4 regions of the Microcystis flos-aquae FACHB-1344 genome follow, and region 3 is predicted to be linked to each of the others. Evidence: predicted binding sites of a transcription regulator. Region 3 holds the regulator's gene; each other region holds the start of a gene.
What was found. The regulator NtcA, encoded in region 3, controls nitrogen genes in cyanobacteria. The targets are predictions, from matches to a motif close to TTTGTANCNNNNGNTACAAA.
Positions count from the first base shown of each region.

Region 1: the regulator NtcA is predicted to act here: its motif matches at 4,831-4,850, upstream of H6G48_RS14630 (ammonium transporter).
Region 2: the regulator NtcA is predicted to act here: its motif matches at 2,259-2,278, upstream of rpe (ribulose-phosphate 3-epimerase).
Region 4: the regulator NtcA is predicted to act here: its motif matches at 6,431-6,450, upstream of H6G48_RS16505 (SAM hydrolase/SAM-dependent halogenase family protein).

Region 1 is NZ_JACJSW010000158.1:3,557-12,772, forward strand. Features, by position in the region: gene H6G48_RS14615 (glycosyltransferase family 2 protein) at 68-1,006, shown strand; gene H6G48_RS14620 (hypothetical protein) at 1,071-1,343, opposite strand; gene H6G48_RS14625 (ammonium transporter) at 1,282-2,706, opposite strand; gene H6G48_RS14630 (ammonium transporter) at 3,199-4,635, opposite strand; gene ribD (bifunctional diaminohydroxyphosphoribosylaminopyrimidine deaminase/5-amino-6-(5-phosphoribosylamino)uracil reductase RibD) at 5,282-6,379, shown strand; gene htpG (molecular chaperone HtpG) at 6,639-8,612, shown strand; gene H6G48_RS14645 (DEAD/DEAH box helicase) at 8,958-9,216, shown strand, end outside.
Region 2 is NZ_JACJSW010000230.1:197-5,848, forward strand. Features, by position in the region: gene hisN (histidinol-phosphatase) at 586-1,392, shown strand; gene rpe (ribulose-phosphate 3-epimerase) at 1,441-2,148, opposite strand; gene H6G48_RS24750 (hypothetical protein) at 2,444-2,779, shown strand; gene H6G48_RS24755 (hypothetical protein) at 2,784-3,179, opposite strand; partial or broken gene H6G48_RS24760 (bifunctional aconitate hydratase 2/2-methylisocitrate dehydratase) at 3,269-3,543, opposite strand; gene H6G48_RS24765 (pepsin/retropepsin-like aspartic protease family protein) at 4,087-4,506, shown strand; gene H6G48_RS24770 (HAS-barrel domain-containing protein) at 4,678-5,352, opposite strand; gene H6G48_RS24775 (NAD(P)H dehydrogenase subunit NdhS) at 5,355-5,549, opposite strand.
Region 3 is NZ_JACJSW010000123.1:802-10,017, reverse strand. Features, by position in the region: gene ccsB (c-type cytochrome biogenesis protein CcsB) at 75-1,061, shown strand; gene H6G48_RS10295 (serine/threonine protein kinase) at 1,164-2,486, shown strand; gene H6G48_RS10290 (ATP-binding protein) at 2,773-4,017, shown strand; gene H6G48_RS10285 (Uma2 family endonuclease) at 4,064-4,639, shown strand; gene H6G48_RS10280 (Uma2 family endonuclease) at 4,719-5,303, shown strand; gene H6G48_RS10275 (DUF3084 domain-containing protein) at 5,317-6,804, opposite strand; gene ntcA (global nitrogen regulator NtcA) at 6,812-7,489, opposite strand; gene fabI (enoyl-ACP reductase FabI) at 7,704-8,480, shown strand; gene H6G48_RS10260 (UPF0175 family protein) at 8,692-8,970, opposite strand.
Region 4 is NZ_JACJSW010000172.1:28,722-37,408, reverse strand. Features, by position in the region: gene H6G48_RS16535 (SpoIID/LytB domain-containing protein) at 151-1,749, opposite strand; gene H6G48_RS16530 (hypothetical protein) at 1,899-2,948, opposite strand; gene H6G48_RS16525 (PP2C family protein-serine/threonine phosphatase) at 3,100-5,106, opposite strand; gene H6G48_RS16520 (GNAT family N-acetyltransferase) at 5,438-5,893, opposite strand; gene H6G48_RS16515 (hypothetical protein) at 5,886-6,050, opposite strand; gene pirA (arginine synthesis PII-interacting regulator PirA) at 6,205-6,366, opposite strand; gene H6G48_RS16505 (SAM hydrolase/SAM-dependent halogenase family protein) at 6,501-7,295, shown strand; gene nadC (carboxylating nicotinate-nucleotide diphosphorylase) at 7,473-8,321, opposite strand; gene H6G48_RS16495 (Uma2 family endonuclease) at 8,393-8,687, opposite strand, start outside.

The DNA of each region.
Region 1 (9,216 bases), on a different contig from region 3:
ACGGCAGAATTCTCTGAGTTAGGAGTCAGATTTTTCAATCAATTACTGGTCAAATATTATTATGCAAATGCTAAAATATTCCCTGATTGTCCCCATCTATAACGAGGAAGAAACTATTGACGAACTGTATCGCCGGGTGAGTGCCATCATGAATAATTTAGATGGGGCGGTAGAATTAATCCTAGTAAATGATGGTAGTAAAGATAGTTCCTTAAAACTGCTGCGAGAACTGCACAAAGCTGATTCACGAGTATGTTATATCAGTTTCGCCCGCAATTTTGGTCATCAAGCGGCGGTAACTGCTGGACTTAATTTTTGCCGAGGACAAGTAATTATTGTTTTGGATGCCGACCTGCAAGATCCGCCCGAATTAATTCCCCAAATGATTGAAAAATGGCAAGAGGGGTATCAAGTAGTTTATGCCCAAAGAACCAAAAGAAAACAAGAAAGTTGGTTTAAAAAACTGACGGCCTATCTCTTTTATCGTTTGCTTAAAAGACTAGCCGATGTGGATATTCCCGCCGATACAGGAGACTTTTGTTTAATGGATCGTCAGGTGGTAGATCTATTAAATTCTCTCCCAGAAAGAAATCGTTATATTCGTGGGTTGCGCGCTTGGATTGGCTTTCCACAAACTGCGGTTAAATTTGAGCGGGATGCGCGCTTTGCTGGGGAAGTAAAATATACCTTTAGCAAATCATTATCTTTAGCTATTAATAGCCTAGTATCTTTTTCCCGTGTCCCCTTACGTTTTGCCACCTATCTAGGATTATTTTCTGCCCTGATATCTTTGATTATGGCTCTGTTAGTATTATATTGGCGTTTACAGCAACCCGACTCACCGATCACGGGTTTTGCCACGATTATGATCGCTATATTTTTTCTGGGTTCTGTGCAGCTAATTAGCATCGGAATACTAGGAGAATATATCGGCAGAATTTACGAGGAAGTTAAAGGCAGACCCACCTACACAATTGCTGAGTTAGCTGGCTTACAAAATTCTTGATTATTGTCAGTAGGAATCGCTAATTTTTTGCTGTTTTGCCCATCTAGATAAAACTTGATCCTCCCTAGCGATCGCTACTCATGCGGCCTTGGCGGAGAGTTTTTGGGTCTTGGAGAATCTCTGGACAATAACGATCGAGCATTCTTGGCCAGCGACGGACAGGCTCACAATCCCCGGTGACAGAGACAAGACGACCAAAAACGGAATTTTTTAGCCCAGTTTCACAGAGACGAAATTTCGCCTCTGTTAGCCAGACTGATAGCTGATTGGAATCGCTAATAATTTTCTCGAGGATTTGTGGTCGGAGAATTTTCTTGGTAGGAAAAGCTGCTACCAAACTCGAATTCTTGTCCGTAGGCTTCCTCTCCGTGTTCAGGAACATCTAACCCTTCTGCTTCCGTATTCGGTTTAACCCGCAGCTCCATAAATAGACTGAGAACTTTCAGGATAACAAAAGTACCCACGGCAGCAAAGATATAAGTAGCGGCAACGCCAACAAATTGCGTCCACAGTAACCCCGGATTCCCAAAAAATAAACCATCATTTCCGACTGGATTAACTGCTTTTGTGGCAAAAAGCCCCGTAAGCAGCGCCCCTATTGTCCCGCCGACACCATGGACAGGATAGGTATCCAAAGAATCATCAAAGCGCAATTTTGCCCGCAGACTAACCGCAAAAAAACAGGTAAGGGCAGTGATCGAACCAATGAGAATCGCCCCGATCGGCAGCACATAACCGGCAGCGGGAGTAATACCCACTAATCCCCCTAAAAATCCACTAGCAATACCGATCGCCGTCGGTTTACCCCGTAAAATCCATTCTATAAGCATCCATGTCAAACCACCGGCCGAAGCGGCGATCGTGGTATTAACAAAAGCTGTCGTGGCTAGGGAACTAGAGGAAAGCGCGCTACCACCATTAAAACCAAACCAACCGAACCAGAGTAAACCGATACCTAGGAGAACAAACGGCACATTATGGGGTGCATAGGTTTGGACACCAAAACTACGCCGCGGACCGATCATCCAGGCGGCCACCAGTGCGGAAATCCCGGAACTAATGTGAACAACGGTTCCACCAGCGAAATCCAGCGCCCCAGTGGCTGCCAACCAACCCTTACCCCAAACCCAGTGAGCTAGGGGAGAATAGATCAAGGTGGACCAAAGCAGTAAAAACCAAAAATAGGCTTTAAAGTTGACCCGTTCCACGATCGCACCCGAAATTAAAGCCGGGGTGATGATCGCAAACATCATCTGATAGACCATAAACACTTGATGGGGAACGGTGGGTGCATAACCGATATCGTCAGGTGCGGCGGCGGTGACACCGTTGAGAAAAATCCAATCTAGTCCCCCGATAAAAGCTTCAATTCCCTCGCCAAAACCACTTTTACCCGGGGTGACATCGAAAGCGAGACTATAACCCCAAAGCACCCAAGTTACACCGATGACGCCCATGGCCACCAAACTCATCATCATGGTGTTGAGGACGTTACGGGAACGCACTAAACCCCCATAAAAAAAAGCCAGTCCGGGGGTCATTAATAAAACTAAAGCCGACGAGATCAGCATCCAAGCTGTATCTCCAGCACTAATCGGATTGGGGGGAGCGGCGGCGACGGTTTCCGCAAAAACCGGGGCAACTCCGAAATTGAATCCCAGTCCCAGCAAAAGCATGGTTATTCCTACGATCTTTTTCATTGTCGGTTGGTGGTTAGTAGCAAGATTAATTTTTTCTGTCCGTAAAGAGACAAAAACCGAAAGAGAAAAGGTTTAGAAGGCAATTATAGCCACCGATCGCATCGGGGCGAGGCCTTCTTCCTTTTCTCTTTAACTTTGTCGGGGATAAGTTAATCTATCTTTACAAGGTTTACCGATACTTTTTTGTTAACATACATTAACAATGCACTTTAAGAGAATCTCTTAAAGAGGGGGTATCTCCCAAAGTCTAAAACCTTTGGTTTTAGACGCATGAACTGACGTGCTGTCTTGGTTATCGACTAAAACCACGCTTGGATGTTACGTCATTGCTTAGTTATCGTATTGGCAACTTATCAGTATAGAGGTTGCTTGCTAACTGGGGTTTTCACCTGGACTCCTCTATGGTAAACGTGTACGCGCCAGTTCGTCAATCCCTGCTAAATATTAGCCAATATTAGCTATGGGTAGCATTTCTGCCGGATGTTTATTACCCTAACGAGTGCTAGGCGTTTCCATGTCAACACTGGAAGCATAATAGCCGCCGGCAACGATATCGGACTCCTTGACGAAACCGCTATAGGCTTCCATTCCGTGTTCACCCACATCCAGACCTTCCAATTCTTCTTCGGGAGTAACACGAATACCGAGGGTAGCCTTGAGGATTGTCCAAACAATACCACTAACAATCACGGTAAATGCCCCTACTGCCACAATTCCGATAATTTGGTTAATAAACAGTTGGAATTGACCGGTGATTAAACCCGCATCTTTGTTGAAGATACCGACGGCTAAAGTTCCCAACACACCACAGACGAGGTGAACGGAAGTGGCACCCACCGGGTCATCAATTTTCAGGTTATCGAAGAAAGACACCGAGTAAACCACGACTACGCCGGCGATTAAACCGATGATTGCCGCCGACCAATAGGATACACCATCACAACCGGCAGTAATGGCCACTAAACCAGCCAGAATACCGTTAATAATCATCGAAAGGTCGGGTTTACCATCTTTGAACCAAGCGGTAAGGGTAGCGGCAATGCCACCCGCGGCCCCGGCGAGGTTAGTGGTGACAGCGATATAGGGGACAGTTTCATTAACCGCTAAAGTAGAACCGGGGTTAAAACCGAACCAGCCAATCCAGAGAATTAAACAACCCAAGGTCGCAATACTCATGTTATGGCCGGGTAAGGCACTGGTGCGACCGTTGATGTATTTGCCCATTCTCGGGCCGAGAATTGCCGCCCCGGTTAAAGCAGACCAACCACCCACCGAGTGAACCACCGTCGAACCGGCGAAGTCTTTAAAACCAAGGTCAGCTAACCAACCGCCACCCCAAACCCAGTGACCAGTGATCGGGTACATGATACCGACGATAATTAAGCTAAAAACGAGGAAATCGACGAATTTAATCCGTTCTGCCACGGCCCCAGATACAATGGTTGCCGCCGTTCCCGCGAAAGCGACTTGGAACAGGAAGAACACCGAAGTGGGCAAATATTTCGGCATGGCGTAGGTGGCAGGATCGCTACTGCTGAGGAACCAACCTCCTGTACCGAAAAATTCGTTACTGACAGACCCGAACATCAGGGAGAAACCGATCGCCCAAAATGATATGGTGGAGAGGGCGAAAACGATCAGGTTTTTGGCGAGAACGTTAACGGCATTTTTCTGGCGACAGAATCCCGTTTCTAGCATCGCAAAACCCGCGTTCATAAAGATCACGAGGATGGCGGCAATTAAAACCCAGATTGTATTGAGGGCGTTTTGGACATCTTCGGGGGTTAAGGGTTTCGCATCTTGGGCCTGTACGGCCGTGTTCCAAACCACAAAAATAATCGCGGACAAAGGAACACAGGCTAACCAGACAGGGTTAATTTTCGGTAACAAACCGACAAGTTCCCCGGATTTTCGAGCAATTCGTTTCATCGTTAATTCGTTTACTTTGTTGAGTTAGTAGGTCGATTCATTACTATTGAAAATAATTACCGAGCAATTATGTCCGTTCAACCGCTAAATCCTAGGAACAGGGGTCAATCATTTCAGAAGACCAAACACCTAGGGATTTATCTTGATGTGTGAGTAGTCAATGTTTTTCGATCTTTGTTTTTTTGATCTGAGATTTCTGTATTCGTTGATACATTTCATTTTAAAATAATAAGTAGTTGGACAAAAGTAAAGTTAACTGTGGGGTAAGGAGTCAGTATTCTCCGAGTCAGTATTCTCCGAGTCAGTATTCAGGAGATTATTTTTATTTATTCTCCCCACACCCTAGTGTCGTTTCATTCTCTCAAATGTCATTCTCTCAAATCCTTATCTGGCAACGTTTTTAGTCGATTTATCGGAATAAATATCTGAAAATTTTTCAAAACGTCGTGCTTTGCTTACCTCATAAGCGATTAAAGGTAGCAAAAAAAAGAATTAGATTCGGAGAATGAATCAGCCCTACCCCACACCCCATCACCCCATCACCCCATCACCCCTGTCTCCCAATTCATAATTTATAATTTATAATTCCCACTGATTACTGATCACTGATCACTGAAAAGTCTCCCCTCATTTGGAGAAATAAACCATGACCCAGGCAACAGAATTCGATCGCACAATGATGCAAAGATGTCTAACCCTTGCTAGGCAAGCCTTGGGGCGGACTTCTCCTAATCCCTTGGTCGGTTCTGTGATCGTTCAAGAGGGTATAATTATCGGTGAAGGTTTTCACCCAGGGGCCGGACAACCCCATGCAGAAGTTTTCGCCCTGAGACAGGCAGCAGAAAAAGCTCGTGGTGCCACTTTATACGTCAATCTTGAACCCTGTAACCACTATGGACGTACTCCACCCTGTAGCGAGGCAATTATGCGAGCGGGCATTAAAAAAGTGGTGGTGGGGATGATCGATCCTAATCCCTTGGTGGCGGGGAAAGGCATTCAAAGATTAGAATCGGCAGGTATCGAGACGCTGGTGGGAGTGGAGGAGTCCGAATGTCGTCAACTCAATCAGGGTTTTATCCATCGCATCACCGCTAAAAAACCCTTCGGTATTCTCAAATATGCCATGACTCTCGATGGCAAAATTGCCGCTACTAGCGGTCATAGCACTTGGATTACTAGCCCCGCTTCTCGCCAAATAGTCCATCAATTGCGATCGGCCTGTGATGCGATTATCGTCGGCGGTAGCACTGTCCGTCAAGATAATCCCCACCTAACCACTCACGGCCTCTCCGATCATAATCCCCTGCGCGTGGTCATGACTCGATCGCTCGATTTACCCTCCTCCGCCCATCTTTGGGATACCAGTCAATTTCCCACGCTTGTTTATACACAAATTGATTCTAATGTCAAGCTTAAGCAACAATTATTAACAAAAGGCGTGGAAGTGATCGAACTAACCGCGGTGACACCCACTTTAGTGATGGAAAATCTTGATCAAAGGGGATTTTGTCAGGTTCTGTGGGAGTGCGGCGGCGGTTTAAGTGCAGCAGCGATCGCTGAGGGCATGGTACAAAAAATTATCGCTTTTATCGCGCCCAAAATCATCGGGGGAATCCAGGCACCTACTGCCGTAGGTGATTTAGGTTTCCAGTTAATGAGCCAAGCTTTACAGTTAGAAAATGTCACGGTTAATTATCTCAATCCCGATATTTTGATTGAGGGATATCTGCAAAGTAAACAGTAGAGCTACTGCAATTCTGGCTCAATCGGCAAATCTCAACCAACCGCTTGTAAAAGTCAAAAAGTCATCAATAACCGCGATAATCTGGCACTTACCCCTAATTTTTGCGATCGAGTTCTAGAAATAGCCCCGCTGCCGTTAAATGCCTTTATCGGTACGGTTATCCCCCTAGAAGAAGTTGGGCAATCGCTCTGTGATCAATGCTGCCATTATCGAGCAGAATAAAAAAGTTAGAATAGTCAAACCCTTACTGATTGAACGTATGACGGTACTCGAAAAAGGTAATATCACGATTCATACCGAGAATATCTTCCCTATTATCAAAAAATCCCTCTACACTGACCATGAAATTTTTCTGCGGGAATTGATATCTAATAGTGTTGATGCCATCTCGAAGTTAAAAATGGCTTCTTTAGCAGGAGAAGCGAGAGGAGAAGTCCCTGAACCAGAAATTAATCTCGCCATCGATAAAGAAAATCGTACCCTATCAATTACCGATAATGGCATCGGGATGACGGGGGAAGAAATCAAGAAATATATTAACCAAGTTGCCTTTTCCAGTGCGGAAGAATTTATCAATAAATACCAAAAATCAGCCAACGATTTAATCGGTCATTTTGGCCTAGGTTTCTATTCGGCTTTTATGGTGGCTAAAAAGGTAGAGATTGATACTCTTTCCTATCAAGAAGGTGCTACCCCTGTCCATTGGTGCTGTGATGGTTCTCCAGAGTTTGAATTAACCGATTCTTCCCGCAGCCAAATCGGCACGACTATTACCCTAACTTTGATGGATGAGGAAGGGGAATATTTAGAACCTGCCCGCATTCGCCAGTTAGTCAAAACCTACTCAGATTTTATGCCCGTTCCCATTAAAATTGATGGGGAAGTGATTAATCAACAACGGGCTTTATGGAAAGAATCTCCTCAAAATCTGACTAAAGAAGACTACCTAGAATTCTATCGTTATCTCTATCCTTTCCAAGAAGAACCTTTACTCTGGGTACATCTGAATACCGATTATCCTTTCTTGCTCAATGGCATTCTCTACTTTCCCAAACTCAGACCGGATGTGGATGTCTCAAAAGGACAATTAAAGTTATTCTGTAATCAGGTTTTTGTCAGCGATCATTGCGAGGAAATTATTCCCGATTTCCTGATACCCTTGCGAGGAGTTATCGATAGTCCAGATATTCCTTTAAATGTGTCTCGAAGTGCTTTAACCAAAGATCGCACCGTTCGCCGTATTGCCGATTTTATTGCCAAAAAAATTGCTGATCGCCTCAAATCTCTCTATAACGAAGACGCGAAAGAATATATTCGTTGTTGGGGAGATGTGGGAACTTTTATTAAATTTGGTTCCTTGAAAGAGGATAAATTTAAACAGCAGGTAGAAGATATTTTAATCTATCGGACTACCTACAAACCCCCAGAAACCCCGGTACAAGTGGCAGTGCAAACCGCCGAAGGTGACGCATGGCAAGAAGCAACGGCGAAAACTCCCCTAGAAGCGATCGAACAGGAAGGTTATACTACTCTCAAAGCCTACCTAGAACGCCATAAAGAACGCCACGAAAATCGAGTTTTTTACTGTACCGATCCTCGTAGCCAATCCACCTACGTTGAACTCTACAAAAATCAAGGTTTAGAAATCCTTTTCTTTGATTCTTTCATCGATACTAATTACTTTATTCCTTTCCTAGAAAGAGAATACTCCGATGTGAAATTCACCCGGGTTGATTCTGAATTAGACTCGACGCTGCTCGAACAGGATCAAGCTAGTGAAATTATCGATCCCGCCAGTAATAAAACCCGGGCTGAATTGATCAAAGAAATCTTCGCCAAAGCTCTCGATAATTCCCGCATCAATATCAAAACTGAAGCCTTGAAATCCGATGATCCCCAAGCTACTCCCCCGGCAATTGTCTTACTTCCAGAAGCGATGCGACGCTTACAGGAAATGACGGCAATGATGCAACAAAAAGCCATGGCTTTCCCCGAAGAACATATTCTGATGATTAATACTAATCATCCCCTAATTCAACAGATTATCCAGATTAGTCAGGGAAGTATTGTTACCGGTAGCGGCGAATCTCCATCGGCGCAATTAGCGAAAATGCTCTGTCAGCACGTTTATGATTTAGCTTTAATCGCTCAAAAAGGATTTGATGCCGAGGGAATGCAAGCTTTTGTGGAACGTTCCAATCGCGTTCTGACTAAGCTAACCGAAAAGATTTAATCTATTGCCAAACTTTAGCTGTTTCGATATGCTGAGAGTGTGTTAATTCACACTCTATTTTTTTAACCTGATCAATATGATCTAGCGATAAGCTATCTTGCCGCCGTCAGCCTTGAATAAGTTATCAGTTATCAGATGTAAGTTTTCAGTTCACTTATACTGTTTACTGTTTACTGTTTACTGTTTACTGATAACTGATAACTGATAAGTAGGGAGGCACAATTATTTGTAGGATGGGTTAGCGGTAGCGTAACATGAGCGGGCGTTGGGTTTCATGCTTCAACCCAACCTACGTTCTGTTTACTGATAACTGATAACTGATAACTGATAACTGATAACTGAAAAATGCGCTTACCCACCCTCAAATATGAGCGAGGAACCTTAATTCTCCATCCACCACCAAAAGGGAAAAAATGGCTAGATTTTGCCACTTGGGATGATCGTATCGAAAGATTTCGCATTTTGGCCATTCATTATCGTCCTCTCGTGGAAACCCTACAGGAGGAGGGCATTAACTTCCAAGATGAAGCAAAAGCTTTCAACAATTTAGAATTAATTGCCAGTTTTGAACGGGAACCCTACCCCCACCAAACGGAAGCGTTAA
Region 2 (5,652 bases), on a different contig from region 3:
TAATCAGATTTTCTAACCTTTTTAGGTCATTTTCCGTAAAAGCCGTCATCAGCTAAACTCCTAATAGATTAATTTTTTCTCGTCTTGAGATTGAGTCGATCGTTGACTAATTTAATTATGGAGTCAAAATCAAACTGTTACCCATTGATAGTTCTAGGTTCGACGCGGCAATAGGGATTTAGGGTGATAGGCAAATTTCCCCCACTTCCCCACTTCCCCACTTCCCCATCTCTCCTTTCCCATAAATAAACATTATTGTTTTCCTGTATGGATAACTTTTATTGATGAATATCGATCGCACTATGCAAGAGGCAATAGGGATTTAGGGTGATAGGGAAATTTCCGCTAAATCCCCCACTTCCCCACTTCCCCACTTCCCCACTTCCCCACTTCCCTTTACCATAAATAAATATTATTGTTTTCCTGTATGGATAACTTTTATTGATGAATATCGATCGCACTATGCAAGAGGCAATAGGGATTTAGGGTGATAGGCAAATTTCCGCTAAATCCCTCACCTCCCCACTTCCCACACTCCCTACTCCTGTCTCCTGTCTTCTAAATTCTGCTGTATTGTTTCCCCTCATGAATATTGATCGCACTATCCAACTAGCTCATCAATTAGCGGACACTTCTGGAGAGATTATCCGGCGCTATTTTCGGCAGCCCCATCTAGAAACCGAGACAAAACTCGAGCAAGTTTCCTCAATAGTAACAATCGCCGATCAAGAAGCTGAGGAGGCGATGGTGGCGATTATTCGGCGAGAATTGCCTGAAGATGGGGTTATTCGGGAAGAAGGAGCCAATATTCCCTCCCAAAGTGGTCGTTATTGGGTATTAGATCCCATCGATGGCACATCCTCTTTTGTCAAGGGATTACCGATTTTTGGGACTTTAATCGGCCTAGTGGCAGAAAATCAACCGATTTTAGGAATTGTCGATCAACCGATTTTAGGCGATCGCTGGTTAGGAGTGAAGGGAAAAGCGAGTCTTTATAATAACCAGATGATTGTTAATCCCTACCGTCAAGATCGGGAACTTGTCTTAAAAAATGCCTGTTTAGCCTCCACCACTCCCTTAATGTTTATCACAGAACGACAGCAAGCGATCGCTCGTCAGCTGCAAAGCGTCTGTAAACGTACCGCTTTTGGGGGTGATTGTTATAACTATATGATGTTAGCCACTGGCTGCACTGCCATGGCGATGGTAATCCTAGAATCAGACCTGAAATACTACGATTTTTGTGCTTTAATTCCGATTATTGAAGGTGCGGGCGGAATAATTAGCGATTGGTCAGGTAATCCCCTACAAGCTGATTCTAGCGAAGTTTTAGCCGTCTCTAATTCGGTTTTATGGCGGCAGGTTTTAGAACAAATCAGCAGAGTGGGTTAGTGCGAATAGCAAGATAATTAGTCAACAGCTAACCCACCCCCGCGGCAATTAAACGGTGGCTAATTGAGGTTGGGGACGTTTGCTGTTACGGATACCTTCGATCGCCGTCGCGTAATCGGGGGCATTAAATACCGCCGAACCTGCTACAATCGCATTAGCACCCGCTTCGAGAACTTGCCAAGTATTAGCCGGTTTTAAGCCGCCATCCACTTCAATCCAGGGATCCAAGCCTCTTTCATCGCACATTTGACGTAATTGACGGATTTTGGGGACAACTTCCGGGATAAAACTCTGGCCACCAAAACCGGGGTTAACGCTCATAATTAGGACTAAATCGCACAAATGCAGCACATATTCGATTAAATCTAAGGGAGTGGAGGGATTTAACACCACACCCGCTTGTTTACCGAGTTCGCGGATTTGGCAAAGAGTACGATGGAGGTGGGGAGAAGCATTATGTTCAGCGTGAACAGAAATAATGTCAGCACCCGCTTTCGCAAAGTCAGCCACATATTTTTCTGGTTCCACGATCATTAAATGCACATCTAAAGGTTTTTTCGTATAGGGACGAATAGCGGAGACAATCAGGGGTCCAATGGTGATATTCGGGACAAAACGACCATCCATCACATCAACGTGAATCCAATCGGCTCCTGCCTTATCCACAGCCTCGATATCGGCTCCTAATTTACTAAAATCCGCCGATAGGATCGAGGGAGAGACAACGATCGACTTCGAGCTTCCGTTTTGGGTCATGGCTAACTATAGAATTTCGTGTTTATATTTTCGTAACAATCTTATCAGCAATCAGTGATCAGTGATCACTAATCGGATTTGAGTTTTCAGTCGGGGTAATCCCAGGGCATTTTGTATAAATTGTAACAGACAAAAATTTGTGATTGTTGTAAGGCAATAACCGCTACTGACAATCAAGCATTTCTACTCTAAAATAAAAGATATTGCAATCCCTTTTAGGGAATTTCTCAGAAACTTGAGGTATATTAAGTGTGACATAATCACAGTTTCGCATTTAACCTTCATAAGATGGAATATGAATATCATTGACGCTTTAAATCTCAAAAACCCCCAAGATTACCCTTCTAGAGAAGCTTATCAGCAAGACGTTGTCAAAGCGGTACAGGTCTTAATGCGTTTAGGTATTATGGATAGTCCCTCGGCCGATTTAACCGGTTCCCTAGACTCTATCCTTGAGAAATTACAAGAGGATGAACTGGCTATCTACGGTAGAAAACGCAGTAAACAAGAAATTATCGCCGATTTAAAGCAAGTTAATAGTGAAATTGTCGAACTCGATCGAGAAATAGCTGACTTAGAATGGCAAATTGCCCTCAAAAAAGCTGAAATATCTGTTAATGAGGCATCTTAGGTTTTTATCTTGATTCTGGTTCGTTTTCTCCAAACTGAGCGCAATAATCATCAAGACGGTTTTCCAGAAGCATCCTTAAGAGTTTAATAATAATTAGGGCTACGATCGCTAAGGGGATATTGCTGCCAAAGGTAATTCCGATCACCCCTTCCACTATATCTGCTGTCGTTCTCGTCGCTCTTCGATGATAAAAATGGCAAAATTTTGCCTTAAAAGTCGGTGATTCAGTAGCTGTCTCGGCAATTTCAGCCAGTCCTTTCAGTTTTTCCGGTGTATCGTAGGAAGTATATTCATTCTCCAGTTGTCTGCGCTGCTCTTCCAACTGACGACGACGCAGACGAGCAGACTCTAAACGGCGCTGAAAAGCTTCCAGTTCTTCTAATTCATTAAAAGTGTTCATGGGTGATAACATTTTTGGGTAAGAGCAGGGCTTTCGTTGTGTAGCAATTCATTCTTCATATTCTGATTTGACAACACAGGTTTCTAACATACCAAAGCATGGAGGGGAATATCGGGCCGGTTAGCAAGTTTCGGTTTAGCGATAAACCAAGCGCCATTGGCCTAAGCATCGATAACCTGTTAGCATAGGGATTGGTGTCGGATAATTCCAAAACCTCGTTAAGGGTCAGCAATTCTCCCTTGAGTTCTTCGGGCGGATTTTTGAGTATTTCGCATAATTCCGCCGTTTGTTGGGCATTGAGGGGAAGGGGAGGGATACCTAATTTCGCTCGCTCGGCAACGTGTCGGTGATAGGCTTCTAACATAGGTCTATTGTCTCCTAGTCTTCACTTGTGACGGTTTCTTCCTAGGTTACTGGATTTTTGCTAGTCTCTGAATTTCTAGGTTAACGAGACATGACTTTGCTGTGCGATTTCCATAAAATGAGAAAATAGCGATCGATTGACTATATTAAGGCGTAGATAATGGCTATCACCGATTCTGATCTAGATTTAGCACAATATATCGACCATGGTTCCCAATAAGCTAACCGCACCCTGGGGGGAGATAACGATCGAACCTATAATGGAGAGAAGTATTCTCCAGAGTCAACAATATGTCACTCAGTCAACTGTTGCCCACAGTTAATCAGTTATCTCACCAAGATAAGCTTCGACTCATTCACTTTCTGCTCCTAGCAGTCGCCAAAGAAGAGGGATGCAGCCTAGAACCAACTAGAGAACCTGATCGAGAAAATGTACTGCTTGAGCAACTCGCATCCACTGAAGCCGTGCTATGGTCGCCTCAAACCGATAGCGCAGCAGTGCAGGCATTGTCGGAGCTTCTGATTGCTGCAAAGGGAACATCCAATGCTTGATGGACAACGCTATTCATTTACTGAACGAAGAGACAACCTAGGGCGATCAGTAATCATGCCATATATCCCTTTAATGCTCACACTGGGCGATCGTTCTCTAGAAGTGACAGCATTGCTGGACACTGGTGCCAGTGTCAATGTTCTACCCTACGAGATTGGACTACAGCTAGGAGCAGTCTGGGAAAATCAAACAGTATCCATTCCCTTGAGCGGAAACTTGGCTCAAAGCAATTCACGAGGTTTGGTTGTATCTGGTGCAATTGCACAATTCCCTTCTGTTCTGCTTGGATTCGCTTGGACTAAGATGAGAGATATACCTGTAATTCTTGGACACATGAACTTCTTTGCAGAGTTCAATGTGTGTTTTTATCGACACGAGTTGGCTTTTGAGGTTTGCCCGAAAGACGGATGAAGTTGATAGCCGCCGCTCATCTTAGCCGTTACAATGCTTGAAGATAATCGGCTTTGCCGCAATCCAGATATGAATGCTAATTGTGCAAAGTATCCACAAGTTAACTTGGTTCGGAGTTTGAAGAATTGCTCAGAAGACAATTCATAATTAAAATCAGCCAAGCCGAATCATCTAAGGACTAATATGAATTTGACTGAGAATATAACGCAAGCGATCATAATCATCCTTAAGTAAAACACTTAACTGTCTGCCCACATTCACTAACCATTGTCGATCGGCTTGACGCAATTGATACATCTGACGGATAGAAGCAGCTGCCAAAGCTTCCACGGGAGTATTTTTGACCTGTAATAAAATTCGTAAAAAGTCTAATTGTTCACTAAAATAAACTACTTCTAACGACTCACATTGATAAACTGCCTGATGAATTTGTGGAGGCCGGGGAGGAATATATTGATAGATATAACCTCGCCCGGCACCATTGCCATTAAATTGTCCTGGCAGGGTTTCAAAACCGACAATAGTTGCCCGAAATTCCGTTTTTAACATAGCGAAAATCTGCGGCTGTTGTTCCCGCAATTCAGCCAAAGACAACCCCAAAGCTCTAGCGCGATGTACCGAATCGATCGGTGCAGTGGTGGCAAAGGTGACAATCCCAAAAATCTTATTACCCGTTTCTTCATCGTAGGCTTTTACCCAACTACCAAAAGCGGGCATAAAAGGAAAATTTAACTCCTCTGGTTCCAAACATTGCGCTAAAAACTCGGTCGTCGTCGTCTCGATAACTTCGGCGATATGATCGGGATGGCGGTTATCCGTGGCTAATTGCGGTAAGGGTGGACGCATGGTTATTTTTTGCCTTTAGCGGGGGCAATAATTACTTCTTCTAATTCCGAGAGATTAAAGGTAACTAACTTATCCCAGTTACCCCCCTCAAAAAGAACGGCCACTTTCCCATCGCTTAAACGCTGGGCTAAACCTTCAAATTTATAGTAGGTATCATCGGGATTGGTGACTCGAACGGTACTACCTGGCAAAATCATAGGATTGACGACGAAATTATAATTAACTGTCTCTTAGCTTATCAAAATTTAGTGATCAGGGAGTCGTGACTTACCCCTACCTTCTGTTATCCGTCTTAGGCAA
Region 3 (9,216 bases):
GATCGCCTTACCGATGGGATAGGATAGAGGATGGAATACTTGGTAGCGAGCGAGCGACAAACGAGAGAAATCCCATGAATTTAGTTAGCTTAGAGAACTTTCTCGATAACACTTCTTTTTTAGTCCTGTTTTTAACCATGCTGGTTTATTGGGCCGGGGCAGCCTTTCCTAGCATACCTTTGTTGCCCGGCCTGGGCAGCACGGGAGTGGCCATCGCTAACCTCTGTATCGCCGCTTTATTGGGGGCGCGCTGGTTAGAAGCGGGTTATTTCCCCATCAGCAATCTTTACGAATCTTTATTCTTTCTCGCTTGGGGTGTAACTGCGGTTCATTTAATTGCTGAGTACAATAGCCGCAGTCGCCTGGTGGGGGTGGTGACGACTCCTGTAGCCATGGGGATTACTGCTTTTGCCACTTTGTCTTTACCCGGGGAAATGCAAACTTCGGCGCCCTTGGTTCCAGCTTTAAAATCGAATTGGCTGATGATGCACGTTAGCGTCATGATGTTAAGTTATGCTGCTTTGATGGTGGGTTCCCTGATGGCGATCGCTTTTCTGATCGTCACTAGAGGTCAAAATATCGAGTTAAAAGGCAGTTCCGTGGGTACGGGGGCCTATCGTCTGCAAAATAAGTTATCTACCACTCTTTCCGCCCCAATTTTCATGGAAACGGCTAACGGTGGCACAACCGCCCTTTTAACTCCCACCTTAACAGCGATGACGACCCTTTCGCCCCAACGTCTCAGCTTGGCAGAAACCCTCGATAATATCAGTTATCGGGTCATTGGTCTCGGTTTTCCCCTTCTCACTATCGGTATCATCGCCGGGGCGGTTTGGGCGAATGAAGCTTGGGGTTCCTATTGGAGTTGGGATCCGAAAGAAACTTGGGCGCTAATCACTTGGTTAGTGTTTGCCGCTTATCTCCATGCCCGCATTACCCGGGGATGGCAGGGAAGAAAACCAGCTATTCTAGCGGCGAGTGGTTTTGTTGTGGTTTGGGTATGTTATTTAGGGGTGAATCTTTTAGGTAAAGGTCTTCATTCCTACGGTTGGTTTTTCTAAATCAGTTATAGGGGTGGGGTGTGGGGTGTGGGGTGTGGCCCCCCCAACCCCTGTCCCCAGGAAAAACTTTTTCAGCAGACCCTAAATAAGGGAAAAGCCACTATGACCTTTACTTCTGATTCTCTTTTAGCTGAACGTTACCAACTACAACAACGCCTAGGAAATACCGCTATCGGTCGTCAAACTTGGTTAGCTATAGATGTATTATCCCAAGAATCGGTAATTATTAAACTCCTCGCTTTTAGTCCCCAGATGGAGTGGGAAGAATTAAAATTATTTGAACGGGAGGCAGCCGTCTTAGCTTCTCTCCATCATCCCCGTATTCCCCGCTATCGCGATTATTTTTCCCTCGATAAAAATCAAGGTGACGGGATTCCTTGGTTTGTGCTTGTACAAGATTATATACCGGGAGAATCCCTAAGCGAGCGCTTAGAAAGGGGGCAACGTTTCACCGCTACGGTAATTCGGACTATTGCCGAAGAAGTTCTCGAAATTCTCATTTATTTGCACGAATTATCGCCCCCAGTATTACATCGAGATATTAAACCTAGTAATTTAATTATTAACTCGGAAAATAACGTTTATTTAGTAGATTTTGGGGCAGTCCAGTCCCGCGGTGCAGTGACGGGAGTTACTTTTACTGTGGTGGGAACGAGTGGTTATGCACCTCTAGAACAATTTTGGGGCCGGGCGGTTCCCAGTTCTGATTTATATGCCTTAGGTATGACTTTAATTCATTTATTGACGGGAATTGTCCCGATAGAATTGCCCCACCGCGACTCTAAAATTCAATTTCGCCAACGGGTGACAATTGATGATGATTTAATCGATTGGTTAGAAACTATGACCGATGTAGCGGTAGAAAAGCGGTTTAAAAGTGCCAGAGAAGCTCTGAAATTTCTCCAACATCCCTACTATCGCCAAGCATCAAGTTTAATCGATCCTAAGAAATTACCAAAACCTCCCCACAGTTCCATCCGTATCGCTAAACACCGGGATAATTTAGAGATTAATTTACCCCCAAAAATTAAGCTACCTTCCGATGCAGCTACCCTCTGGTCTTTGGCGATTGTCCTTACTGTCACTGTCTTTATCTCCCCGATTCTTACCTTTATTGTAGCTCTAATTGGTTTTATTTGTTTGCGTGAGATGCAATTAATTCTTACACCTCAAGAAGTTTTAATTAAATATAAAGTTTTCAATTTTATCTACCAAAAATTTGCCTTCAGAACTCAAGATTTATGGGGTATTTTTCTCCATAGCAATGGCACAGAAGGTAACTATCAGATTCGTCTGCGGACGGCTAAAAATTATTATCTGATCGGTCAGAATCTCCGCGAGGATGAATGTCTCTGGTTAGGACAGGAAATCCAAGATTGGTTAAATTTTATCAAATATAGCGTTTCTCCTCAAGATGATGTGTAACCTGACAGGGTATCATCGACCGTCTCCCCAAAACGAAAACTTTGCACCTCACCATGAAGATAACTGCTATAAGTTATCAATTTTATCGAGAATCAATTCAAGAAATCCTAAGAATTAGTCGGTAGGCATTTCTCCCTTTTTAACCTTAATGTTGCAGATATCGCCCTATCTTGCTAGTATAATAACTGATTGGCATTCCCTCGGCTACAAGGCGGCAATTATTAAATCGGATTAGAAATTGCAAAAAGGCGGCCATGAAATCTTAGTTATTAGTGGAGAATTAAAAATGAACTCTGAAATTTACAAAAAAGTCAGCTTGTTAGTTTTGTATCAAGGGGTTTTTGATAATGCTATTGGCCAGGCATTTATTACCCTATTATCTACGGATAATGTTGCCGATTTTCTCAAAGCTTATGGTCAATTGTTTCAAGCTTTAGCATCCAGAAATATCAGTTGGAATGATTTTCTAATCGAACAAATTTTATTAGATGATAATCCCTTTAGTCAACAGGTACAGAAAAAAAGTGTTTGGGAGTTACCCGAATCTTTAATTAATGGCGTTAAACAGGATTTATCTATCCTCCAATCTCTTTATAACTCTAGCATTTATAGCTTAAGTAATTCGACAGTTTTTGAACAAATTAAATTTCTAATTTTCCCCGCTTGGGAAGTGGACAATAAATTAGAAAGTTTCCTCCATTCTAGTTTAGATTGGACGGAATTAGTCGAAGCTCTAGCCGATTATTATCGTGAGTGTGGTACAGGAATTTTTGCCCGTTATCAAGCTTTAAGGTGGCAAGAAGGCAGATTACAAGGAATTAATCATCCCGATCCCGTGCAGATTCAAGACATAGTCGGTTATGAAATGGCTAAGAAAACCTTGATTAAAAACACTGAGTTTTTATTAGCAGGTTATCCCGCTTTAAATGTCTTACTCTATGGTTGCCGTGGTTCAGGAAAATCCTCTCTGGTTAAGGGATTATTGCAAAAATATCATAGTCAGGGATTGCGCTTAATTGAAGTGGCAAAATCGCAGTTAAAAGACCTACCATTAATTATTGAAATCTTGCGAGATTTGCCCCAAAAATTTATTATCTTTGTCGATGATTTATCCTTTGAAGAAGATGATGAAGCTTTTAAAGCTTTAAAAGTTGTTTTAGAGGGAAGCGTCACCGCTAGACCGAAAAATGTCGTAGTTTATGCCACTTCTAATCGCCGACATTTAGTCAGAGAATTTTTTGCGGATCGACCCCGACCAAAAGATAGTGATGAAGTGCATAATTGGGACACAGTACAAGAAAAATTATCCTTTAGTGATCGCTTTGGTTTAACCCTCACTTTTGAACCGGCTAATCAAGAAAAATATTTGGAAATAGTGCGTCATTTAGCCAGTTTAGCTAAATTAAAAATTAGCTTAGAAGAATTAGAATTTCGTGCCAAACAATGGGCAACCCAACATAATGGGCGCTCGGGAAGAACTGCTAGACAATTTATTGATTTTCTCCAAGGGGAATTAGAATTAAATGGGTAGCATTAATTGTGTTATGATTAAATAAAAGAATCTCTAATCTGGAAAAATGTTGACTTCATCTCCCCCCAAAACTATCAGCTTAGAAGAATATCGTAATTTAGAAACCATAGCCGAGGTTAAACACGAATATCACGACGGGGAAATTATCGAGATGACAGGGGGAAGCATCAATCATAATAGTATTCTCATTAATCTGATTGTCCTGCTAAAATTAGCTTTAAGAGGAACTAATTATCGTCTTCAATCGAGCGATCTACGTCTATGGATACCCCAGTATAATCGCGGTTTATACCCAGATTTAATGATTATTGCCGGGGAACCATTATTTAGTGATAATCGCAACGATGAAATTTTAAATCCCTGCCTAATTATCGAAGTTTTATCTCCTTCCACCTCTGGTTATGATCGGGGTGATAAATTTCGTTATTATCGTTCTATACCCCAATTAAACCAATATCTTCTCGTCAGTCAAGGGGAGATACTAATAGAATCCTATAGCAAAACATCAGAAAATAGTTGGTTATTACAAGAATACACCCCAGCCAGGGGAATTATATCTCTAGATTCTTTAGGAATTAGCTTAAATCTTGCCGATATTTACGAAGGAATTGATTTTAATTGAGGAATAATTTATGAATCATAACCTTTTTTATGTGATCTAGGTTATAATCAGGAGGATTAAAAATTCTGTGACAGAGAAAATGCTAACTCGATCTCCTACCAAAACCCTCAGCTTAGAAGAATATCGTAATTTAGAAACCATAGCCGAGGTTAAACACGAATATCACGACGGAGAAATTATCGAGATGACAGGGGGAAGCATCAATCATAATCGACTGGTACGCAATTTAATTCGCTTGTTAGACAATGCTTTAAGGAAAACTATTTATGAAGTCTTTCCCAGTGATTTGCGACTATGGATACCCCAATATAATCGCGGTTTATACCCAGATTTAATGATTATTGCCGGGGAACCATTATTTAGTGATAATCGCAACGATGAAATTTTAAATCCCTGCCTAATTATCGAAGTTTTATCTCCTTCCACCTCTGGTTATGATCGGGGTGATAAATTTCGTTATTATCGTTCTATACCCCAATTAAACCAATATCTTCTCGTCAGTCAAGGGGAGATACTAATAGAATCCTATAGCAAAACCTCAGAAAATAATTGGTTATTACAAGAATACACCCCAGCCAGGGGAATTATATCTCTAGATTCTTTAGGAATTAGCTTAAATCTTGCTGATATTTACGAAGGAATTGATTTTAGTCTCAACTCCTAACTTTAGCTATCTTTTAAGAGGACGTACTAAAAACAATTTTACCATCTTTTACCGCTACCAAACGCAAAGTTAAAGGTCCAGCCGTATTAGTTTTACTAGCAGCAATCGCCTCAAGTGTCTCGATAGAATTACCCGACTTTTTGACTTGACCAATAAAGTTAACTACCGTAGTTAATAAACCATCTTCCACCTGAATTGACCCTAAAACTCCCGCACTTCTAGCGCGAAATTGAGCCGAAGCTAAGAGTAAATCTAACCGCTTTTGTAGGTCTTCTTCTGTCATATTTTGGGGATCAATGGAAACGGCAGCGATTACCTGTTTCTCCTCAAAAACTCTTTGATTGGGAACCACATCAGCAAAGACACGAATCTCGGTTTCTCCTAAGACATAATTACCTGCTGAAAGGATTCTCACCACATATTCTTTACCGTCCTGTAATTGTTGACTTAACTGTTCTACCTGTGCTTTTGTGATCTTAACTAAACGCTGGTCAAAATTAGGCTGATTCGGTTGGGTGGCACGGATAGCATTCATATTCGCTTCTCGCAATAACTTATCAATAACAGTGACAATAGCTTGGGGATCAACAATACGAAAAGCTCCAAAAGATAACACCTGTCCCCGGAAAATAGCGATTTGTTTTTCTCGCAATTCTTGATAGGTTTGATAGTATTGCTCTAAAACTTCCACTTCCCGCTTAAGAAAAGCCATTTGGGTTTCTAAATCTTTTAATTTTCCCTCGCGCTGTTCCAAAGCCAAATTTTTATCCACAATCGAGCGATCGAGTTCTCCAATGCGTTGATCCCGGCGATCAATTTCTAGCTGTAGGGTTTTTTGTTGGGTTTCCAACTGTTGAAGTTGCGCTTGTCTGATTGTTAATAAATTTTGTTGATTAGCCAACTCTTTATCTCTAACTTGAACGGTGGTTTGTAGTTGATTGATTTGACTAGAAAGAATTGATTTTTGTTGGAACAATTGATCCCGTTGACTGATTAACTGTGCCTTTTGATTAGTTAAAATAACTCGTTCATTATTTAAATTAGCCACTTCCTTCCGAAACTTTTCTAACTGTCCCGAAACTAATCGCAAACGTTGACGAGAAGCTTGATAATTTTTGTTAAGAACCTCTAGACGTTTCTGCACAGCTATCTGTTCACTTTTAGCCGTTTTTAACGCCTTTTCCACCTGATTTTTTTGTTCGGTGGTTTTTCTTACCTGACTTTCCAAATCCTTAATAGCGGCACGACGTTCATTTAAAAGACGATCCAGTTCAAAAACCCCTTGACGCAGGGATTTACTAGAAGCAAACAAGACAATTAAAGTCGAGCCGGCGATAAAAATTCCCGTTACAATCGTCATTAAAGTTGCGGTTTGTTTCGGACGCAGATTAAATAAACGCATCCTTTTCTTACCGATACGGCTCCCTATGCGATCGCCAATCACCGCTATCAGACCACCTAAAACCACGATGGCCAAAACCAAAATATAAGCGCTAGTCATCCAGAATTTAAGTAAATTGTTGACTGAGAGCGACGGGATTATGGACGGTAATTTTCTTCTTGTAAATTGAGACCATTTCTTGATCCCGCAGCTCTCCCAATAAACGGGTGACAGTGACGCGGGTAGAACCGATCGCCTCTGCGATCGCTTGGTGAGACAATTTTAGATCAACCCGGATACCATCGGTGGTGGGAACCCCAAAATCACGACAGAGAATCAATAAAAAACTGACCAAACGGGAACCCATATCCCGGTGAGCCAAGGTTTCGATCATCATTTCCGTTTGCAGAATGCGCGAGGACAACCCCTGCAGCATCAACATTGATAAATCGGGATTATTGCGGAGGGACCTTTCTACCTGATCGATCGGGGCCGAGAGTAATTCTACCGGAGTAAAAGCCACGGCATGATAAAAACGATCCGATCGCTGGCCGGTGAGTAAGGATAGCACACCAAAGACGCTATTTTCCCGCAGTAGAGCCACGGTAATTTCTTCTCCCGCTTCATAGACTCGCGACAACTTAACGGCTCCTTTCAGCAAAAAATAGACTCTTTCGGCGGGATCTCCCGGGAAAAAGATCGTTTTGCCACGCTCGAACAATTCCACCACCGGGGGGAAATTGCCGCTGCCGATTCGACGGAACACATCTGCTAGGGGTTTGTCTTGTATTAGGGATAAGTCCATCTCACATCCAAAAAAGGGGAAAATTGTTTTTATTATGCAACGAGTTTCACCTCTATTAAACATAACCGCTCCCTAAACTGGGAAAAGTTTTGGGCGCTTTTTGCCAGACAATGGGGGAGGGGTGATCATTGCTGCCCCGTTATCTGTATCCCTATTATACCGAATCTCGCTGGGGTCGGCTATTGGGGAGATTTTTGTAAGAGAAACGAGAACTATGTTAGATTTAACGGGAAAAAACGCCCTAGTGACAGGAATTGCCAATAATCGCTCGATCGCTTGGGGAATTGCCCAACAACTCCATCAAGCTGGTGCGAATATCGGTGTCACCTATCTCCCCGACGAAAAAGGCCGCTTTGAGAAAAAGGTGCGAGAATTGGCCGATGAACTTAATCCCGCTTTTTATGTCCCCTGCGATGTCCAAAATGACCAACAGGTAGAAGATACTTTCGCTACAGTGGCGGAAAAATGGGGCAAACTGGATATTTTGATTCACTGTCTCGCTTTTGCCGATAAAGAGGGTTTAACGGGCGATTTTACCGCCATCCCTCGGGAAGCTTTCACTAAATCCCTAGATATTAGCACTTTTTCCCTAACCCGTCTAGCTCGATCGGCTAAACCTTTGATGACGGAAGGGGGAAGTATTATCACTCTTACCTATCTCGGTGGTGTCAAGGTAATTCCTAACTATAATTTAATGGGGGTGGCAAAAGCTGGTTTAGAAATGAGTGTTCGCTATTTAGCCGCCGAATTAGGTGGCCAAAAGATCCGAGTTAATGGTATTTCCGCCGGTCCAATTCGCACCTTGGCATCTTCGGCCGTGGGGGGAATTCTTGATATGATCCATCATGTGGAAGAAATCGCTCCTTTACATCGCACGGTGACACAAATTGAAGTGGGAAATACGGCCGCTTTTTTAGCCAGTGATCTTGCTAGTGGTATTACCGGACAGATTATTTATGTAGATTCCGGTTACGAAATTATGGGAATGTAGTTTTAAGTAGGTAGGTGTTAAAAATCATCAGCACCCCCCTTATTAAGGGTAGTAGGGTTGATTCATGAATCAACCCTACTATGAATCAACCCTAGGATCAAGGGGGTATCAGCGCCCCCCTTATTAAGGGGGGATCAAGGGGGGATCAGCGCCCCCCTTATTAAGGGGATATCAAAGGCGAAATCTATCTTCAATTTAATTGAAACGACGATCAAAAAAGACTATGATCGTGTTTGTTGCGAAGTTGCTGAAGAGTTTTGCGATCGCTGTCTAGATCGACTTCATCGTAATGTAAATCGGCATCATGGTTTTTCAAAAAAGCATCCACCACCCAACGAGAAGATAGACCTAAAATACTTCCGACCTCGGCACTGGTGATTTTTTCCGCTCGGTAGGCCTGCACCACCAAAGCCTCTAAAATTTCACGGGTAATATTATTGTAGTTGTAATGTTGAAGCAATTCATCGGGAATATCGATAGTAATTTTCATGATTCAGCTTCCTTTTTTTGGGTTTACGGATAATTTTTATAGAACTTAGGTTGGATTGAAGCATGAAACCCAACGCCTATTCTACACCTTCTCAACAGGATTTAGTATAACTTTTGGATATGGATAAAGCTGGTATTCCTATTACTTCGCTTCAAATAATTTCCAAATCTCGGCTCTTCGGGAATTGTTATGCAAATAATTAACTTAAAATAAAATTCGATGAGAGTACCTAAGCTCAAAAGTAGC
Region 4 (8,687 bases), on a different contig from region 3:
GGGCTTTAACCCAAAATTTCGGTAAATTTTAGTCAAATATTTGATCTACTTAGTTTCTAATCCTCTTTTTAGGTAGGAGAATTGTCAGAGCCTTTCTCTTGCCTATTGCCTATTGCCTATTGCCTTCAGAAACTGATAACTGATAACTGCTTAATTTCCTCGCCAAAAGACAATCGAATTATTGAGAGGTTGAATGGTGGTGCCGGGATAATAGAAAGCGAGAATTTGTTCGGGAGACCAACCCAAACGGGCTAAATTATAGGAACCAAATTGACTTAATCCTACCCCGTGGCCAAAACCGCCACCAATAAAGTTATAACCCTGGATCTGTCGATTGGTATCGTAGATAGGATCGATGTAGAATAGGGTACTGCGAGGCGGTCCCAAAGCACTACGCACCTCATTTTTATGCAGTTCTAAAATCCCCTTATCGGTTTGAACGGTCATAGTCAGAATCCGACCGGAAGGAGAGCGCTTAGTCACTTCCATCCATTGGATTTTCTGGAAATGGGCGAGGGGATGTTTTCTGCGTTTTAGATAGGTTTCTAGGTCTTGACTCAAATCAGCTAAAGAAGCTTGTTTTTGCCAGCGAAAAACCCGTCGACCCGTCTCATTAAAACCATCTTTAAGATTAATAAACTGGCGAAAAGTTGTCTCATTAGCGAGAGATTGTTTCGAGAGATCCCAGACTCGATTGGGGGAGTCCACCACTGCCCGGAGATAAGGTCTTTCCTCCCCATCCCAAACATCACTAAAGAGGGCAGTTATTCCGCCGGTGGTAGAGGAATAAAGGGCATCCACTAACTCATTTTGGTAGGTTAAAACCAGGCCTCGCGTGGCCGCGATCGCTTGATCAGCCCGGGGATTAGTTCCGGTCAATCCATAATAAACTTGACAATGGGTATCGGCACAGAGTTCGTAATTATCGGCTTGAAAACGGCGGAGATTGCGGAGGGCGTAGGTGCGGGCGATAATAGTTTGCGCCTGGGTGGCGCTTTCCGGGGCATCATGACCGATTTCGTGGGGTACAACCCCGCGCAGGTAGGTTTCGAGGGGAACGTTATTAACTAGGGTAAAAGTGCCGTAGGCGTTGGGCTGTAGGCGCATAGTTCCCCCGTACAAACGTAACTGATCGGGGCTATGGGTGACTTGAATCAGGTTTTTTTGGCTCTCGATTTCTAATTCTTTGGGAAAATAGCGCACCCCGTTGATTTGGAAAGAAACTTGCGGCTTTTCTTTGAGTAAAACACTATTAATATAGGGTTGATTGTAGCCTTTGGCTTGCAAACTGGTCAGCAACCAACGTCGCACTAGGGGATTTTCATAAACTTCTCGCTTTGCCCAAACCTGCCAGCGTCCGGGCTGGGTAATTTCCACTTTAATGCCCATTTTTGCCCAATTTTTGGCACTATTTTCGGCGGTTTCAAAGGTGGCGTGGTCGCTCAAAATGACTTTTTCTTGCAGGATGGGAGAAGCGAGAGGACGGGGAATAACTTCTAATTGTAGGCGATTGGTTTGCAGGGTTTGGGATTGGCCATCTTCTCCCACCACGCGCAGGGTGAGATTATCACCACTGGTACTACTCAGGGTTAATTTTTCCTTGGCTTCATCGCCAAAACGTTGGACAATGCCCAATCTCAGAAGGACATCCTTGGCTATAGCGGCAGGAATTAGGGTTAAACTGAGCAAGATCGCCGCAGTTATGGAACCGATGCTAATTATTTGTTTTTTTTCCTTGATTTTTAGCATAAAGTCAATTATCTGTTAATAAGTTTTCATAAAAGTTGAGGATATTCAGAGATTATAGCAGCAAGCCGTTAGGGGAATGGGAGAATAGGGTAATGAGGGAATTTCAACTAAAACCCCAACACCCCAACACCCAACACCCAACAAAGCACCTAACTTCCCCCATCGCTGATAATGCGTAAACGTACCATTTTTTGTCCACCTTCATCCAGTTCTACTTCGATCACTTCACTGGTTAAACTTTCCAAACAGGTTAACATCGATCGCAGATGGGGATTACTTGCTCCCGTATCCACATAGAGGCGATCGGACAAACTACCTAAACGTTTCCAAGTAGTATAAAGTTTAGCTACGGCTTGCTCTAATTGTGTGGCTTGTTTAACCAGGTCCGCCGCCGTATTTAGACAATCGACGCGCAAAGCTTCTTCTAGAGCCATTTCGATATCTAAATTACCCCGTCGGAGAGTTTGTACTTGGGCCGCCGCATCGAGATATTTGGCTAAACTGCGTGCTTCCGAGGTGATTAATTTTACCGTGTCCACATCGGGATTAGCGGCGATTTCTTGACGGAGAGTGTCGATATGAGTATCGGGTAACTTTTCTAATTCTTTCACTAAGGGGGCGAGATGACGCGCCGGTAAACTGCCGTCGCTGGCTTTTTCTTTCACTTCATCGGGTAGTAAATCTGAACTCATCGCTGTCCATTCATCGGCCAATTGCTTCACCTCCCGACGGGTAATTCTCTCCCCTTGTCGGGCCGCATCACTGACTAATTTTTGAATTTCGGGGGCAGATTTGGCCGTTTCCACGAAGGCGCGTTTACTAAAATTATTGATACTATCGGGATCCAGTTGTCCTTCTGCCAGGAGAGTATCAGCACTATTAGCCAATTGAATCAGAGCATAAGCTTGACTTTTAGTGATTTCTCGCTGTTTTAACCAGTTCAAAAAGCCTGTACCGCGACTATCACCGCCTTGCTTTTCCCGGTCGCGAATAGCTCGCAAAATTCGCCCCCGCCAGATTTCCGTTTGCAAATCAAAGCGATCGCAAACTTTCCAAAAAGAATCCAGTTGCTGCTGAAAGTCATGATCTTGGATGGTTTCATCTTCGGGATCTGGCAGTTGAAAGTTAAACTCTAGAGGCGTTTCAAAGGCATCAATGATCGCGGAGGTGTCGGAGGAGAACGTCGCAGCATCAACCATAGGATAGACTCGGCAGTTAATCGGGCATTTTATCTTAACTCGCTCTGGCAACCCCCGACAAGCCGATTAATCGTCAGGTAAAACCCCACACCCCACACCCCACACCCCACACCCCACACCCTGTCCCCACGAAAAACTTTTTCAGCCAACCCTAGTTAGGGGAAGCATTGGGGGGAGTGGGACTGGTGACAGGTGCGGAAGGTGTCGTCCCGGTCGTGGGACTGGTGACAGGTGCGGAAGGTGTCGTCCCGGTCGTGGGACTCGGACTGGTGACAGGTGCGGGAGAAATCGATGGATTGGAAGCGGGATGACGACTCAGGAATTGCCAAGCGATCGCAGCCAGCAAACCGAGAACACCGACAGCGCTCACTACTACGACTAGGGGTGAAACCCTAGTGGGTGCGGGGGGAGAAGTACGACTAGAAACCGAAGAAGATGCGGGGGGGGGAGTGGGTATTGCTGTCACCACTTCTTCTCCGGGGTAGGTGTCCCCGCTGTAATCAAAATCTTGGTCATTAAGATCGGGAATAATTTGTTCTTTGGCCTGAGCATAAACTAAAGGCCTGATAGGTTCAGCCGCAGGAACTACCCGACAATAAACTAGGGCGATGGTGGAGTTATCGTGACCGTTTTTCTGGTTAGCTAGTTGTAATAAACTTTCCCCCACGGCGGTTACATTTTTCTCTCCTCGCAAAAGAGGCACAATTTCACTGTCCCAGTATTGTTCTACCCGATCGTAATCACTTAAACCATCGGAACAGAGGAGAAAAACACAATCTTGATCAATAATCAACCTCTGAACCGTGGGATGGAGATTAGTGGCGCTACTCATGCCCAAAGCTTGCACCAAGGCCCCGGCGTTGGGATACTGTATGGCATCACGATAGAGGAGATAGCCTAATTTCACTTCCCTGGAAGCGAGATCGTCATCCACCGTCACTTGATGACAACTGTGGGCAGTAATCCAATAGATGCGGGAATCCCCCACATGGGCCGCGTACATTTCCTGGGCCTGGGCAAAAGCCATAACTAGAGTCGTACCCATGCGCTGACGATCTTGTCTTGACTCCTGATCATTGCGTTGACTGATCAGATCATTGGTGACACGAATCGCCTGTTCGAGGACAAGACTGTGACTATCGGGATAGACTTCCATATCAGTGGGGGCACTGCGATTAATTTCCCTAGGCAGGGTTTCGATCGCCAATTGAGCAGCGATTTCGCCCCCTTCCTGACCGCCGATGCCATCACAGACAATCGCCAGGGGATTTTGACCATGAGCGAGGGTTATGGCCTGATTAGTCGGGGGATAACAGGCATCCTCGTTGTGTTCCCGCAGCGGACCGGTATCGGTGCGGGTAAAAATCTCATAGCTGCGTTCTTGACCTCCACCGTAGTGCTGTAGTGCATAATCGAGGATAGCGATCAGGGATTCCGGGCGATCGAGATCACCGGATTCTAGCTCTTGGGTCAGGGATGCGAGAAAATCTTGAATATTAGCGGCTGCCGTCGGCATCAGACCGGCCCACAGGGCCCCTAAATCTCGTAAATTGGGAGCGGTAGCCTCGTCTTTGCTTAATTCTAGCAATTGCAGCAGCTGATTATTCACTCTCGTCAGAGAAGGGTTAAGCAGACTAGAGACCACAGCTTTTCTCTGAAGGGGATACCAGAGTTTGGCCATTTGCCATAACCAGTGAATTTGCCTTAAATCAGAAGCTTGCGACCAAACCTCGGCCAGAGTGGGCAATAGTTCTGGATAAATTAATTCTCCCGTTTCGTCGAGGGGAATAGTGCCGTATTCCAACAGCCAGATGTCCATATTTAAGCGTTCATCGGGACTGGGAATATAGCCATAGACTTGGGGAATGTGGAGATGGAAGGGTAACAATTTTAGGTAGAGGGAAATCCAGCTAGGAGGTTCGTCCGGCGCTTGGGGTGCTTGAGCGGGTTTAGTATCAAGAACAATTTGTGGTTGTTTGACCAAATAACGATTATCAATTAGCTCGCCAACATGATAATAGGTTCTCACCCAATCACCCATCATCCATAAATAGCGCTTAACTAAAGGAGTACCGCATTTTTCACAGAATCTATTAGTGAGAGCGTTCGGGGATAGACAGGTTAGGTTTTGACATTGGAGGGTTGTCACGGAATCCATGAAAACTGCTGACTCCTAAAGCGCGGTTAGTATAGGTTAATAAAATAGCGTGTTTTTATCCACGATGACTGCCAGTGTATTGCAGTGTTTCCCAAATTTTACCCTTTGTGGCTCGCTCAGGAATAATTAATGCTGACAGTGCCATCTCTATAGGTATGTCTGGGGTTGGGGAAGTGGGAATTATAAATTATAAATTATGAATTGGGGAGACCACTTCGTGCGCGTTGCGGGGGGAAGTGGGGAAGTGGGGAAGTGGGGAAATTGAACTAAAACCCCAAAACCCTATCACCCCAAAACCCTATCACCCTATCTCGGAGTCTCCTGACAGTTTCTAAATATTTTTCAACATCAGCAAAGAGCGAGTTTGAAAGCCGAGATTTTGGTAGAGATTGAGAGCATTGTCGTTATTGATGAAGACTTGTAAACCGAGGCGGGTTTGTCCGCGACTTTTTGCCCAATCCTTAGCTCGATCGATTAGTGCGCTGGCGATACCTTGGCGACGATGCTGGGGATCGACGTAAATTAGGAAAATATGACCATAGCGATCGCCTGTCACCTGATCGACGGCGCTCCCCATCCAGAGACAAGCGATCGCCGTTTGTTGTCCTTCGACGATCCACAGGGGAGTATCGAGGCAAAAAAACTGTCTGACTGTATCAGCTAGATGGGAGAGGTTTTTTTGTTCGGGAAAAAATTCTTGATAGCTGCGGGTGAGAAAATTAATTAGTAGATAGCGATCGCTCGGGTTTCCCAGTCGCAGCCGATAATCTTCGGGAAGGTTAGCCATGCCAAGGATAAGAGAAAATTATGCCCAGGGATGGCTCGATCGGAGCGGGTGCCGCTAAATCTGCCGGTAAAAAAATCCGGATGCCGGTGGCAACCAGAGCAACTAAAAACACGAAGATAGTCAGGAGCGGAGCGATATATTGCCGGAAAAAAGCCATAATTATTTGATCTCTAAACTGCTGTTCCTTCTATTTTAGGGATTGCCAGTGGAGATATCGGCAATTTTTTAAAAAAAATTCGCCCAAAAAAAAGTGATCGGCATACCGATCACTAGAAACCGACAACTAGACTATGACTAAACACCGATTAAATCTAACGAAGGTGCAAATAGGCCGCCTCTGCTTCCAATTGACGCACTAGAGCCTCATTTCCCTGCGCTCTAGCTACTTCCAGTCGGTGTTGTAAATTTCTGCGGAGTGTTTCCCTATGGGCCACGGTGGCCTGTGTTAGGACTTGCTGACGATTTTTGTTCATGGTGGACAGACTTTTGAGCGACTTAACTTACCTTATATCTAAATCATAACATTCTCCTTGGGAAACTGTATCTTTAGCTACTGAATTTAGCGTTAAGATTTATTAAAGCTGTTGGCAACCTTAGTGACAAGTCAATGACGGAACAGGCACTGATAACCCTTACTAGCGATTTTGGACTACGAGACGGTTATGTGGGCATTATCAAGGGAGTAATCGCGGGAATTGCCCCCCATGCTCGCACGATCGATCTGAATCATCAAATTTCGCCCCAAGACCTTTACGCTGGTCGTTTTATTCTCCTGAATGCCTATCAATACTTTCCCCAAGGCACTATTCATCTGGCAGTTATAGATCCGGGGGTAGGAAGCAAAAGACGCGGGGTAGGGATTCGTTTTGCCGGTGGTTATTTAGTCGGGCCAGATAATGGTTTATTTAGTGGCATTTTAAGCCAATCTCCCGCTATATCTGCCGTTAATCTCAATAATTCTTCCTATTGGCGCACCCCTAACCCTAGCACTACTTTTCATGGTCGTGATATTTTTGCTCCTGTGGCCGCTTATTTGTCCCGGGGAGTACCCCTAGAAATGTTAGGTGAGATTATTGATCCCGATAGCTTGCAACAATTAGCGATCGCTGTTCCGCAAATCGAGGAAGATAAAATCAGGGGTCAAATTCAATATATTGACATTTTCGGCAATTTAATCAGCAATATTCCCGATTATCTCCTAGAGGGAAAAAATTGGTCGGTGCAGTTGGGTCCAAAAATTATCCCCGCAAAAAACACCTACAGTGATGTTCCTTGGGGGGAAATAGTCGCTTTTATCGGTAGTCACGGGGGGTTAGAAATTGCCGTCAATAGTGGTAGCGCTCAAAAGCAATTACACCTAAATATTGGCGATGCGATCGAGGTTACAATAGATAGGAGATAGGAGATAGGAGTCAGGAGACTCCGAGATAGGAGTCAGGAGTCAGGAGTTAGGAGTCAGGAGTCGGTCGTCAGGAGACTCCGAGACAGGAGACAGGAGATTATTTTTATTTATTCTTCCCACACCCCACTACCCCACTACCCCACTACCCCACTACCTACTGATCACTGATATGGCCTTTTAATCAATTCTCATACTAATATCTAACCAAGTAGAACGGGTAATCGGGGCGCTAGTGGAAATATAATCTACTCCTGTTTCGGCAACGTTGCGAATGCGATCGAGGGTAATATTTCCCGATGCTTCTATTTTGGTTTTACTATTAAAATTGCGGATCATCTCCACAGCAGTTTGCATCATCTCTAAATCCATATTATCTAACATAATGATCTCTACCTGCTGCTGCAGGGCCTGATTCACTTCTTCTAATTGGCTGGTTTCTACCTCAATTGTGAGAGGATAGGGCATATTTTGCCGTACACGACGCACTGCTTCCTCAATGCTGCCTGCTGCTTGAATATGATTATCTTTAATCATAATTGCATCATCTAGCCCCAAACGATGGTTAATAGCGCCACCGATACCGGAGGCATATTTTTCTAAAATTCGCAATCCGGGGGTAGTTTTGCGGGTATCCACCAATCTTGTCGATAAATCGGCAATTTTCTCCACATACTGACGAGTGGCACTAGCAATTCCACTCAAGCGCATGGCAAGATTTAAAGCGACTCTTTCCCCAATTAACAGCGCATCGAAGGAACCTTCTATCTCGGCAATAACTTTAGACTTAGGGCAGAATTCCCCTTCGGCAACGGTGGGGGTAAAGTGAATAGTGGGGTTAAGCAGTTGAAAAACTCGTTCAGCTACGGGTAAACCAGCAATAACTCCCGCTTCCTTGGCAATCCAACTAGCTTGACCAATTTTAGCATGACCGAAGAAAATTGCTTGGGTGGTGCGATCGCCTCTACCGAGATCTTCTCGTAACCAGTTTTCTAACAAGGGATCAAGGACTAATAGGGGCGGTAACATAGAATTTATCGAAACAATCGGGACGTATTTATTTTAAGTTTAGTAATATTTGACCTGTTTGTAAACTTTCTTTAATCGAAACTTATCCCTTCATAGATTAACTCGATCGCACAGTGAAAATCGAGACTAGATAGAATAATTTCTTCCCCTTGACTATAAGCGCAGTAAAACCAAATTTTATCTTCACCGCGGCGATAAACCTCAACACTGCTCGATTCGGTATCGACTAAAACGTATTCTTGTAAACTGGCAATCTGACGATAATATTGTAACTTTTTGGTGCGATCATAGTTTCCTGTGCTAGGGGAAAGCACTTCAATAATCACTTGTGGATGTTGAATAAAATTACGAGATTCTCTATCCCTA